DNA from 4 places in the Hyphomicrobium methylovorum genome. Region 4 is predicted to be linked to each of the others. Evidence: riboswitches for the same ligand, from Rfam matches in the RefSeq annotation. Region 4 holds a riboswitch; each other region holds the start of a gene.
What was found. Region 4 has a riboswitch for cobalamin ahead of cobW (cobalamin biosynthesis protein CobW). Riboswitches for the same ligand answer to the same signal wherever they lie in the genome.
Positions count from the first base shown of each region.

Region 1: it holds a riboswitch for cobalamin, as region 4 does, so the genes downstream of both, DLM45_RS04295 (TonB-dependent receptor plug domain-containing protein) here and cobW (cobalamin biosynthesis protein CobW) in region 4, are expected to answer to the same signal.
Region 2: it holds a riboswitch for cobalamin, as region 4 does, so the genes downstream of both, DLM45_RS06540 (TonB-dependent receptor) here and cobW (cobalamin biosynthesis protein CobW) in region 4, are expected to answer to the same signal.
Region 3: it holds a riboswitch for cobalamin, as region 4 does, so the genes downstream of both, DLM45_RS04265 (TonB-dependent receptor) here and cobW (cobalamin biosynthesis protein CobW) in region 4, are expected to answer to the same signal.

Region 1 covers NZ_QHJE01000001.1:851,489-854,695, reverse strand. Annotated here, with positions in the region: gene DLM45_RS04305 (tetratricopeptide repeat protein) at 1-137, opposite strand, end outside; gene DLM45_RS04300 (RrF2 family transcriptional regulator) at 281-742, opposite strand; cobalamin riboswitch at 944-1,162, shown strand; gene DLM45_RS04295 (TonB-dependent receptor plug domain-containing protein) at 1,390-3,207, shown strand, end outside.
Region 2 covers NZ_QHJE01000001.1:1,339,957-1,343,163, reverse strand. Annotated here, with positions in the region: gene DLM45_RS06540 (TonB-dependent receptor) at 1-1,178, opposite strand, end outside; cobalamin riboswitch at 1,289-1,487, opposite strand; gene DLM45_RS06535 (ankyrin repeat domain-containing protein) at 1,599-1,994, opposite strand; gene DLM45_RS06530 (sensor histidine kinase) at 2,115-3,207, opposite strand, start outside.
Region 3 covers NZ_QHJE01000001.1:845,111-848,317, forward strand. Annotated here, with positions in the region: gene DLM45_RS04265 (TonB-dependent receptor) at 1-1,167, opposite strand, end outside; cobalamin riboswitch at 1,275-1,475, opposite strand; gene ada (bifunctional DNA-binding transcriptional regulator/O6-methylguanine-DNA methyltransferase Ada) at 1,648-2,751, shown strand; gene DLM45_RS04275 (helix-turn-helix domain-containing protein) at 2,780-3,207, opposite strand, start outside.
Region 4 covers NZ_QHJE01000001.1:2,247,213-2,250,419, reverse strand. Annotated here, with positions in the region: gene cobN (cobaltochelatase subunit CobN) at 1-861, opposite strand, end outside; gene cobW (cobalamin biosynthesis protein CobW) at 861-1,898, opposite strand; cobalamin riboswitch at 2,006-2,189, opposite strand; gene cobU (bifunctional adenosylcobinamide kinase/adenosylcobinamide-phosphate guanylyltransferase) at 2,237-2,764, shown strand; gene cobO (cob(I)yrinic acid a,c-diamide adenosyltransferase) at 2,767-3,207, shown strand, end outside.

The DNA of each region.
Region 1 (3,207 bases), 1.4 Mb from region 4:
AGCGGACCGGTGAGCTGGTAAACCGTGAGCGGAGCCGGGTGCGTGATTGCCGGTATCAGCACAACGCTCGCAGCTGCGCCGATGCCGATAGACATCATCCCGATAACAAGTTGCCGAACCGACAGTCGAGCTTTCATGGGCGTCCAACCAATCTCGTTTTGGACGCCGTTTATACGCCACTCATTCAAACATGTAAATCATTTGCATGTTATGGTGAGCAGTCTGCCGCACCGCGTCGGATGGCGGAGAAGTCGACCGTTTCAGACCTCGCAGGTCGCTTTCAATTCGGCGGGGTTGAGGACGGCGGGTCTGGATCGAGGTCGAGAAGTCTTGCAAGCGCACGTTTCGGCCGAATCAGGTCTTCAAGCGTGTACTGATCGAGAGAGGCCAGAAATGCATTCGTTGCATCATGCAGGGCGCGGCGAAGGATGCAGGCCGGTTGGATGCGGCAATAGCCCGGTTGGTTCATGCAACCGATAACGTCCAGTTCCTGCTCGGTATCGCGTATGACGGTGCCGACGTTGATTTGCTGCGGGCGGCGGAGCAGCCGGAAGCCGCCCTTTTTACCTTGCACCGTCTCGAGATACCCAAGCTGCCCCAGGTGATGCACCACCTTCATCAGATGGCTCCGGGAAATGTCGAACCGCTCTGCGATCTCGCTGATGGTCGACAGTTCAGCCCCCTTCAACCCTGCGTGCATAAGAACGCGCAAGGAATAGTCGGCATGAAGTGTCAATCGCATCCGGGTCGCCTTGAGGTGAGTCGAGATAGCACAAACATATAATCCCTATCGATGTTTTACAAGGAAGCTACGGCGATCCCCCGCATCGCTCCACCCGGACGGAAGTCCGAGCCTTCTCAGCATAGTGACAAATCCGCATCTAGCCCGACGGCCGATATATGCTCAGCCTCGAAGGCCAATTGACTTACCCGAGGCGGTAACTTTGAATGGCCGCGTGACGGTGTTGCAACAGGTGAAAAGCTTGCTGCAACAAGAGGGAATGCGGTGCGACACGCCAGTGTCAATGCCGCGACTGCCCCCGCAACTGTAAGCGGCAAGCTTACTCCTGATATGCCACTGAAGCCTCGGAAGAGGCCCGGGAAGGCGGGAGAAAGCGCCAGAGCCGCGAGTCAGGAGACCTGCCGCCACAAGCTGCCCATCTTCCGTGCGTGGGGCGCGGCAGAACGGAGTCCCGTAGCGGCGGCTGATGTGTCAACCGAAGGGGAGTCACGTCAGGTCATGAATGTCGCGTGGTGGGGAATTTTTGTTTTAACGGAACCTGAGTCGCGCGTGGCATAGCGGCCGCGCCGTAAGTCCGTTCGCCCTTAATCGCGACTGTTCACCTGCCCTGCGCTCCCTCTTCGGTCGAATCCACCGAGGGGGACTTTATGTTGCGCCGAACCAGTATTTGCGCCGCCAGTGCGGCACTCGCGAGTATGTCGATCAGCTTCGCGGCCGTTGAAGCACACGCCCAGTCGACCGACTTGGCGACCACCGAATTGCCCCCGATCGTCGTCGAAGGTGCAACCGTCGAAAAGCCGAAGATCGCCGTGAGGCGTGCGGCTGGAAAGGACGTTGTCGTCGGCGTGCCGCCGTCCAATTCGGATGCCCCGCCCGTCGCCGTAGACGGGGGCGAGGGAGGAGCGGGCGCTTCGGCAACCGAAACCATCAGCGGCGTGCCGGCCGACCAAATCGGCTCGTCCGTCACCGTCATTTCCGCGGCCCAGTTGAAGGCGCAAGAAATACGCTACGTCGCCGACGCGCTGCGAAGCCAGCCCGGCGTCTCAGTCAGCCGCACGGGCAGTCCAGGTAGCTTGACGCAAGTCCGCATCCGTGGCGCCGAAGGAAATCAAACACTCGTCTTGATCGACGGCATCGACGCGTCCGACACGGCAAATGGCGAATTCGATTTTTCCAACCTTCTCGTTGACGATATCGATCGCATCGAAATCATCCGCGGCGGCCAGAGCGGCATCGGCGGATCGAAGGCCATCGGCGGCGTAATCAACGTCATCACGAAGAACGGCAAAGGCCCGTTGACGGTCGTAGCACGCGCCGAAGGCGGCAGCATGGGAACGCGGGAAGCCTTCGCACGCGTCTCGGCTGGCAACGACAAAGTTTGGTTCTCTCTCAGCGGCGGTTCTCGCGAGGTCGACGGCTTCGACATCTCGCCCGTTGGTCATGAGAACGACCCGACGCGAATCAGCACGCTGAACGTGCGTGGCGGCGCGCAGCTCTTGAAGGGTGTGACGCTCGACTTCACGCTCCACCACATCGATAAGAATCTTAAGTACGACGATTTCGGTTATGCGCCCGGCCAGCCATACTTGATGGCGATTGACGGCAATTTCCATAACAAGACGAGCATCTGGCTGAGCGGCGCCAATCTGACGTGGGACTCGTTTGACGGCGCATTCACGCAGGTCTTGCGCGCAACGCGCAATACGACCAGCTCTCATGACGGTGGTGACTACGGCCCCTCGACAAACGAAAGCGAAGCCAACAAGTTCGGTTATCTCGCGACGTATCGCTTCGGTGCCAGAGACTTCCGCAACAGCGTGACCGGCATGGCCCAGTATGAGGACGAAGCCTTCACGCCGATTTCGCTTTATACGGATGGCCTCGAACGCAAACGCGATCGCATGGCGTACGTCGGCGAATATCGCGGCGAATATTTCGACCGTTTGTTCCCTACCGTTAGCGTCCGGCATGACGACAACGATAGCTTCGCAGACTACACGACGTGGCACGCGGCCGTGTCTCTGCGGCTTCCCGAGATCGGCGCCCGCCCGCACGCGAGCGTCGGCACGGCTGTGACATTGCCGGGAATGTACGAACAGTTTGGTAGTATTCTCGGCCAGTTCCAGGGCAATCCGAACCTGCTGCCGGAAGAGTCGTTCGGCTGGGATGCTGGCGTCGAGTTCACAACGTGGAACGGTCGTGCAGTCCTCGACGTGACGTACTTCAACGCCAATCTGACGAATGAAATCACCGGCATTCGGGTCGGCGGGATCTATACGCCAATCAACCTCAACGGCGAAAGCGAACGGCAGGGCGTGGAAATATCCGGCCGTGCAATGCTAACGCCGGATCTCAGCGTCGGTATGAGCTATACGCGGCTGCTGGCTTACGAACCAAACGGACTTACAGAAATTCGCCGTCCGCGAAATGCCGGCCGTGCAGACCTCAACTATTCGTTCAACGAC
Region 2 (3,207 bases), 910 kb from region 4:
CCGGTGACCGGATTGAGGAAGTAATCCTCCGCGTTGCGCCACTCGCGATTGCTGGACGAAATGTAAGAGATGTTACGGAACGACAACGCGGAGCTTGGCGTGTATTCCGTCTTCAACTGTGTGAAGTTGTCTTTGAACCGAATTCGGCTGTCGTAGACGTTATAATTCTTCTCGCGCAGACTTTTGTCGATTTCGCCGTCACGGAAGGGCGTTCCAAAATAACGCATCGGCTTTTGATCGCCGTAGTCGGTCGACAGCGTGAACACGAGATCTGGCGCAGCCTGAAGCCTCAATGCGCCGGAAATTCCAAAATTCTCCGAGTGCCCAAGATCCACCCAGCCTTCCGAAGCGTCTCCCGTGACATCGAAGCGATAGGAGAGCGCTTCATTCAACGGACCAGCGCTATCGAACGAAAGGCGTCGCCCCAGGTTCGAGTCGACGTAAACCTGCGCTTCGTTTTCGTAATGCGTCGTGATCGGCTTCTTGGGAACGACGTTGATCACGCCGCCAATCGCGCCTTGGCCATAGAGAACCGAAGCCGGACCGTGCAAAACCTCGATACGGTCGACGGACCACATGTTGAACGGGAAGGTGACGTTGCCGCGGCCTGGCGATATGCGCGTCCCATCGTAAAGCCGCACGACTGAGCCATTGCCTTGATAGCCGCGGCTGGCGAACGCTTGGCCGTAAACCGGATTGGCAACGCTGCTGAAGCCCGGCGCATTATGCGTAACGGCGTCCGTCACGGTATCTTGGCCGCGGTCGCGCGCGACTTCGCCGGAAATGACACTGACGCTGGCAGGTGTTTCGAGCGGCGTGAGATTGAGGCGGCTACCCGCTGTGGTCGGCACGCTGAGATTGAGGCCAGGCTTGGTCGGCGTATTGACGCCGGTTTGGGCAGGATCAACCACAGGCTCCGCTGGCTGCGTGTTGGTTGACGCCTGGGCCGGAGCCTTTTGCTTGACCGTTGAAGGCTTTTTGGCCTTCGCCATCTTCTTCGGAGACTGTGTGCCGAGCACGGTGACAGGCGGCAGATCACTCGAATTTGGCGCCGCTTGCTGCGCGTTGACGAGGCACGGCGCAAAGACCGAAGCGAGGACGGAAAGGCTTGCACCCGCCGAGAGGCGACGCAGATGCGTCTGGCCATTGGACCGGAGTCCGGAGATTGAATTGAGCATAGGACCTGCGTGACGACGAATGTGGCACGTCACAGCAAGCGAAGGCGTCTCGAGCGCATAGCAAGCTCAAGCCGTCAACGATCAGAACACCCCGTCTGATCCGTGCTCGCGTGTGACCACGACCGTCGGCAGGTCTCCTGGCTCGCGGGTCTTAGCGTCTTGACCTGCCTTCCCGGAACGCAGCTCCAGTGGCGCGAGTGGTCAAGAGCTTGCCGCTTACAGTTGCGGGGGCAGCCGCGGAATTTGGCACAAGGCCATCACCGCATTCCCTATTGATTCCTTGCGGAAACCGACAAGATAGGGTGTCGCCGGATGACACGGCGAGTCAATGCGCGTGCGGTCGAATGGCCGGGGCATGTGCTCAAAGCGTCACAAGCGAGGAAGCTGCGCACGGGATTATCAGTGCGCAGCTGTTTGCACTTAGCCGAGTGACTCGAGGTATTCGTAGACAGCGCGAGCAGGCTCGCCACCCATCTTTGCATGCGTCAGCAACGGAATGCCGTGCGCGCCGGGGGCCTTCGCGGCTTGCGGGTAAGCTTCCAGCGCCGTCTTGACAATATCCAGCCTGCCGAGCATGGCGGCTGCAAAGATATCAAGGCGCGCGCCGTGTTCGATCAGAAGCAGCGCCATGTCTCGGCCGCCGGTGTGAGCGGCTGCACCAAGCCCGGATTCGAAATCTCCGCCGCCCCAATCCCAGCTCGCGTTGACGAGCTTGGGCTCGATCGCAAGCAGCTCTCGCACGCGATCGATATCGCTATGCGCCTTCCGGACGAATTCGCTCACAAGCTCGGGCGCCAATGCGGCAGGCCTCTCCATAGTCCATTCCCTTCAATGATCAGGCGTGCAATTTGAGAGATGTTAGCGACTGCGTCGTTACAACTCTACAGTCTCCGCAGCGCCGTTTGGCCACGGCCGATTGCTACGAGCGGATGCATACTATTTTTTGACAAGGAAAGCGCCGCGATCAGGAACGGGCAATTGGATCGTGACTTTGAGGCCGCCCAGGTCTGATCGGCCAAGCTCAACATCGCCGCCGTACAGCTGAGCGAGATCGCGCACAATCGCCAATCCAAGACCCGAGCCCTGATTGTCGCTTTCCCATTGCGTTCCGATATTGAAAACGATCTTCCACGCTTCAGGCGGCAGGCCTGGGCCATCATCCTCGACGACAAATTTTAGCTGGCGCGAATAATCGCCATCAATCCCGAGGCGAACGACGCTTCGAGCGTGCCTCAAAGCGTTGTCGACGATGTTCGCCAGCAACTCGTTCAAGTCTTCGCGTTCGGCCGCAACCATGACGCGATCCGGAATGTCGTTGCGGATGACGACGCCGCGATCGACATAAAGGCGAGAGAGCGCGGCCGTGACCGCCGTTGCGACGTCGGACAAGGACGACAGGGTACCAGGTCGTGCGCGTGTCGCAGCAATGCGCGCTCGCGCGATCTGATAATCGATATGGCTTTGCATGCGTCGGCATTGGTCGCGGATAACGGAAGCGGTTTCGGTTTCGCCGCGCCGATTGAGCTGCTCCGCCTCATCGACCAGGATTGCCAGAGGCGTCTTCAGACCGTGTGCAATATTTCCCGCTTGCGCGCGCGCCCGTCCGATCTGCTCGCTGGATGACTGCAGCAGACCATTGAGGTCGTCGATCAGCGGCTGAACCTCTTCCGGAAACTTGCCCTTCATCGACGCCGCCGAGCCCGAGCGCACCGCCGCCAGCCCTTCGCGAAGTTGAGAGAACGGGGTCATGGCGTAAAACAACAGCAGCACCGCAGCTGAAATCATGGAAGCGGCAAACCCACCAAGCGACCACAGCAATACATTGTTGAACTGCTGCAGTTCTTGCCGAAGGTGCGCTTCGTCGGTGCCGATAATGAAGTGGACGGGAGACGCGGGTGTGTCCAGCATCCGTGCGCGCTCGGCGATGTGCAGTTTCCCGGTCGGTCCATCGATCATCAGCGTATGCGTTTCGCCGTCAGCGCGCGGTAGCTCCGAAATCGAAAGCGTATCACCTTTAAGCGATCCGGAA
Region 3 (3,207 bases), 1.4 Mb from region 4:
GCGCCAATGCCGATGGCTGGTGAGCCGATAGGCGGTGTTGCGGAATGTGAGAGCGTCGTTTGCCTGCCACTCTGTCTTGAATTGAGTCCAGTTGTCGCGATAACGGACCTCGCTGTCCTCGACGTTGAAATTCTTGAAGCGGATGCGTTTATCCATACGCCCGTCGATGAATGGCATACCGAAGTAGCGCAATGGCTCCTGGTAGCCGTAGTCGTTCGATAGAGTGAATGTCAGTCCCGGCGCGGCCTTGAGCTTAACGGCACCAGACAAGGCTAGATTCTGAAACTCGCCTTCCTGCTTTAGCCAGCCATCAGACTGTTCGCCCGCAACGTCGATCCGGTACGACAGCCGGTCGTTGATCGGTCCGCCGGAACCGAGCCCGATACGACGCGAAAAATCCGTGCCGACGGCGACTTCCGCTTCGTTGACGAAATAGTCCGTCGGCTTTTTCGGAACGACGTTGATGACGCCGCCGATTGCACCTTCGCCATAGAGCACGGATGCCGGTCCACGCAGAACTTCGATGCGATCCGCAGTCCAGGTGTTGAATGGAAATGTAACGGTGCCAGAACCGACGTACATGCGTGTGCCGTCGTAGAGCTGCATGACGGAACCGTGGCCCGAGAAGCCGCGCGTTGCGAGACCGGTTCCGCCGTTGCCTGGAGAAGCCGTAGATGTAAAGCCAGCCGCGTTCTGCGTAACGGCATCGACGACGCTCGTCTGGCCCCGTTCGCGGATCGTCTCGCCAGAGATCACTTCGACGCTGGCGGGCGTTTCGAGAGGCGTTAGGCCGAGGCGGCTGCCGCTCGTTGCGGGCTTCGAAAGGTTCAGGCCAGACGGATTTGTTTCCCTGGACTCATTCGTGGCATCGGTTTCATTGCCGTTGTTGCCCACAACGGTTGGATTCTCAGAAGCTTCCGCCGCGGGCGATTGAACGACTTTTTTCTTCTTGGTCGTTGGCTTCTTTTTTTGCTGGGTCGAGACGACGACGCTCGGTAGTGGAACGGACGAAGAGTTCGCGCTTGGCGTCCCTTCCTCGGCTGGCGGCGATGCGTCCTGTGCGCTTGCGCTAAATCCGAAGCAAGAAGAGAGAGCGACAAAGGAAATTGAGGCGAGCAAGCGACGCCGTTCGGAAACGGAGCCCGCGCGAGAAAACAGAGAAGACATGACAGTCCTGACGTACAAATGGGCACGTCACCGCGAGCGAAGCCGTTTGAGCGCGCGGACGCGTTCATTCGCCAACGATCGAGGCACCCCGCCCGACGCGTTCTCGCGTGTGACCACGACTGTCGGCAGGTCTCCTGGCTCGCGGGTCTTAGACTTCCGGACTACCTTCCCAGAAACTCTCGCTCCCAGTGGTAATATCGCCGACGTCTCGCCGCTTACAGTTGCGGGGGCAGCTGCGGCTTTTGGCGAGAGCCAGTACCGCATTCCCTATTGTTTCCCCGAAGGGAACCGACGTGAACAGATTGGCCATATCAATAGGCCTGTCAATTGACGTCGGCCGATTGTTTGAGCGGTTGTGTCTCTAGCAACACCCCGCGCTTTGGGCTCCGTCGTGCCAATTGATTTGATCGCAAGGAACGAAGTGCAGAGTATGCGGCAAGCTCCTATGTTTCATGCATGTTGGCAGAGAGAGCAACGGCAATGGCCCTCGCGGTTCCGAAATCCAAGACTCTGAAATCGTCTTCGATGACGGATGAGACGTGTTGGAACGCCGTGAAAACACGCGACGCCAGCTTTGACGGCCAGTTCGTTTATTCGGTTGCGACGACAGGTGTCTTTTGTCGGCCTGCGTGCCCATCGCGTCTGGCCAAGCGTGAGAACGTCCGATTCTATGCGTCTGCTGCGGATGCAGAAGCCGCTGGCTTTCGGCCGTGTAAGCGCTGCCGGCCGACGGAGCCGCCGCTTCATAAACACTACGCGGAGATGATCGCGGCTGCGTGTCGCACAATCGAGACTGCGGACGATCAGCCGAGTCTCGAAACCCTTGCCGCCAATGCTGGTCTTAGCTCGTTTCACTTCCATCGCATTTTCAAGATCGTCACCGGAGTGACACCAAAGGCCTACGCAATTGCAAATCGCCAGAAGCGCGTTCGAGATAATCTCAAGCAGAGTTCTTCTGTGACAGAGGCGTTATACGACGCGGGGTTTAATTCCAGCGGCCGCTTTTATGCCGACGCGCCGGACGTGCTTGGCATGACGCCGACTGACTTCCGCTCTGGCGGAGCCAATACCGAAATTCGGTTCGCGGTGGGGCAGTGTTCGCTTGGCGCTGTTCTGGTTGCGGCGAGCGCCAAAGGCATTTCGGCGATAACTCTGAGTGATGATCCGCGCGAACTCGTGCACGATCTTGAGCGCCGCTTTCCCAATGCGACTCTGATCGGGGGCGACAGCGAATTCGAAGCCATCGTTGCTCAGGTCGTCGGCTTGGTCGAAAGGCCCGGGAAGGATTTCAATCTTCCGCTCGACATTCGCGGCACGGCCTTTCAGCATCGCGTCTGGCAGGCGCTCCGAGAAATTCCATTCGGCATGACGGCAACATACGCCGAGATCGCTGCACAGATCGGTATGCCGAAAGCGGTGCGCGCAGTTGCTGGCGCCTGTGCAGCGAATGAGATCGCTCTTGCCATTCCTTGCCACCGCGTTATTCGCAGCGACGGCGGTATTTCAGGCTATCGATGGGGCGTCGAGCGCAAGCAGGTGCTGCTCGAGCGTGAAGCGAACGCCACGAAGAAAAAGAAGACCTGAGCCTATTCGTTCCGGAAAGGCGGCGGCTCTATACGCGAACGTTCGTCAAGCTTCGGGACGCAGGCGCACCGAATGTTTTCCGGAAATCGTGAGCGAAGTGGGATTGGTCGGCAAAGCCTGCGGCGTGTGCTGCTTCGGTGAAGCTTGAGCCAGCAGCGATTTCATCGATTGCGCGAAGCATGCGAACCCAGGCACGATAGCGCCGGAACGAAACGCCCATCTCTTCGCTGAAGAGATGCTGCAAGCGAGAGACCGAGAGACCTGCCGCCTGCGCTGCGTTGGTGACGGACACGAGAGTGTCGGGCTCAGCGGATTCCAGCACAGAAATGGCGCGGGAGACGCGTGCGTCCAACGTGCGACGGGCGCGTGTTTGTGAAAAGTCGACGAGATCGGTTATCGCCGCATCAACCCAGTTGAGCGATGCGCGGTCTTCGTAGAGTTCGCGCATCAGGCCGG
Region 4 (3,207 bases):
CTCCGGCGCGTTCGTCATCGCTACCTGCAGCACTGGACAATCGCCAGCGTCGAGCGGAGACGTATCATCCTCGCGCGCCGAAAACGCCGTCGCGTTGACGACCACGCTTGGATTGAGCCGCTTCAGTTCGCCCGCAAGCCAGACAGCCGCGTCAGGCGCGCGCAAACTCGGCACGTAGAGTAACGTCGCTCCCATGCCGCGCGCTTCGAGCGCTTCTGCGAGCTTCTCGATCGGCGCAATATCACCAGCCGTCAGGTGTGAACGATAGAAAACGATAGCGGCAGAAGCCCCAGCCGTCTTGCCCGCATCCGCAGCACGATAACACCCGAATTGCGGCGTCGTGCGAACCTCTGGCATTGGCGAAGCTTCGCCGCGTGCGCGCGACAGCAAGCTTCGGAGAGCACTGCGCACATTCTCCGCGCCACCGTCATCGAGTAACGCTTCGAGACGTGCGAGATCATCAGCTGCAACAGTCGAAAGTGCCGCAAGACGCATATCGGGACGGCCATCGCCAGGCACGATTGCCAGCGCGACGCCCAACTCGCGACACCTGCGGCTCAACTGTTCGCCGCCGTAGCGCCAATAATCGAGCCCACCAAGCAGCCGCACCAGAACCGCACGCGATCCCTTCACAGTCGCGTCGAGAAACAGATCGACCGACATCGGGTGCCGCAACGTATTGAGGTTTGCGAAGCTCAAGCTCGGACGCTCGTCCTGCGGCACATCGCAAAATGCTGCCGCGGCCATCGCCAAATCGGAGTCTGAAAACGACAGGACGACGAGATCTGCCGGCGCGAGCGCGAGATCCTGAGGCGCAGCGGCCTCATCGAGATCCCGACTCTCGCGCACGACCAGATGCATTAGCCAGCGCCCGTGAGAGCGCGCGCAATCGCGTCACGGTTCAGTCCCTTCTGGCCAATGACGACCAGACGCCCGATACGTTTTTCTTCCGCGGTCCAGGCGCGTTCATAGCGCGTATCGACCCGCTCGCCGACGCCTTGCAGCAGAAGCCGCATCGGCTTGCCCTGGACTGCCGCATATCCCTTGATGCGGAGCACATCATGCGTCTTCGCCACATCCTGAGCCCGCGCCGTGAGATCGGCTGGCGACGTCAGTTCCGGCACCTCGACAATGAACGTCTCGAAATCGTCGTGGTCATGATCGGGCATATCGTCATGATGCGACGGTCGGGCGGCGAGATCGTTCTCAGCGGCGGCCGAAAGACCGAGCAGCACACTCGGCGCCACGCGTCCCTCACGCGTCGCCACGATCTTGATCGCGCGCGGCACGCTATTCTTGATTTCGGCAGAAACGGACGCCGCTTCATCGTCCGTCAGAAGATCCGTCTTATTCAGCACGATGAGATCGGCGCAGAGCAGCTGATCCTCGTAAACCTCTTCAAGCGGATTGTCGTGATCGATGGACTCGTCTTCCGCACGCTGCGCAGCAACCTTCTCAGGATCGTCGGCAAAGCGACCCGCGCGAACAGCCGGACCGTCAACCACGGTCACAACTCCATCCACCGTCACGCGATTGCGAATATCCGGCCACTCGAACGCCTTGAGCAACGGCTTCGGCAGAGCCAAACCCGACGTCTCGACGATGATGTGATCCGGAGCGGGACTACGCGACAGCAATGCTTCGAGCGTCGGCACGAAATCGTCCGCGACCGTGCAGCAAAGGCAACCGTTCGTCAGCTCGACGATATTCTCTTCCGGGCAGTTCTCGATACCGCACGAGCGCAGAATGGTGCCGTCCACACCGACGTCACCGAACTCGTTGACGATCAGCGCCAATCTCCGCCCCTCAGCATTTTCGAGAGCATGACGAACGAGCGTCGTCTTTCCCGAACCAAGAAAACCGGTGACGATCGTAATAGGAACCTTACGCGGGCTCATGCAGCAGTCTCCTGGCCGGATTTATGGTGCGGGCGTGGCGGCGAGGGAAATGGTCTGCAGCACCGGACAACGGTTCGCATCTTAACCTTTCCGCGCCCCACCGGCGCCGGTTTCAATAAATGATGGCAGGTTTCCTGGCTCGCGGGTCGCGGCATCCGGCAACCTTCCCGGGACGTATCCCAGTGGTACATTTGCTGGATGCTCGCCGCTTACAGTTGCGGGGGCAGCTGCGGAGTGAAACCGCATTCCCTTAGAACCCTCTTGCGAGGGACCATCGCCTCAACGGATAAGTGACGCCCCATGCTTCGTCAATCGCCAAGCGCCGCAACGGTAACCCCATGCCGCCTTCCATGACGTGCCCCCCGCTAACACTCGTTCTGGGCGGCGCACGTTCAGGCAAGAGCACGCATGCCGAGCGTCTATTGACCGCACTGCCCCCGCCTTGGGCCTATGTCGCAACGGCCGAAGCTTTCGACGATGAAATGCGCGATCGGATTGCAACCCATCGCGCACGCCGCGGCGCCGGTTGGCAGCAATTCGAAGTGCCCCTGGACCTTGCCGACGCTTTGGCTAACCAGACCGCATCCCTCCCCTGCCTTGTCGATTGCCTGACGCTCTGGCTCTCGAACTTGATGCACGCCGAAAGAAACATCCCGCACGAAACCGACCTCTTGATCGCCGCACTCGCCAAACGGACCGCACCCTGTATCATGGTGTCGAACGAGGTAGGCCTCGGCATCGTGCCCGACAACGCGCTGGCGCGCCGCTTTCGCGACGAAGCCGGACGATTGAACCAACGCCTCGCAACCGTCGCCGACCGCGTGCTCTTCATCGCCGCAGGTCTTCCGCTGACACTGAAAGGCTAATCGTGACCGAGAACCATACGACGACCGAAGACGCCGATCGCCACAAAGCGAAGATGGCGAAACGCAAAGCCCTGCAGGATGCGGAAGTCGCGTCCAAAACGGTCGAAAAAGGTGTGCTGCTCATTCACACCGGCCCCGGCAAGGGCAAATCGACGGCGGCGTTCGGCCTCGTGTTGCGTGCACTCGGGCACGGCTGGAAAGTCGGCGTCGTGCAGTTCATCAAGGGTGCGTGGCACACCGGCGAACGTACCGCGCTCGAACGCTTCGGTGATCAGGTTTCCTGGCACACGATGGGAGAAGGCTTCACCTGGGAGACGCAGGACAAGGCGCGAGACATCGCCGCCGCTGAACGCGCTTTCGCCAAGGTCAAGGAGTTGATGGCCGATCCCGAAATTCGTTTGCTAATCCTGGACGAATTGAACATCGCCCTGCGCTACGATTAT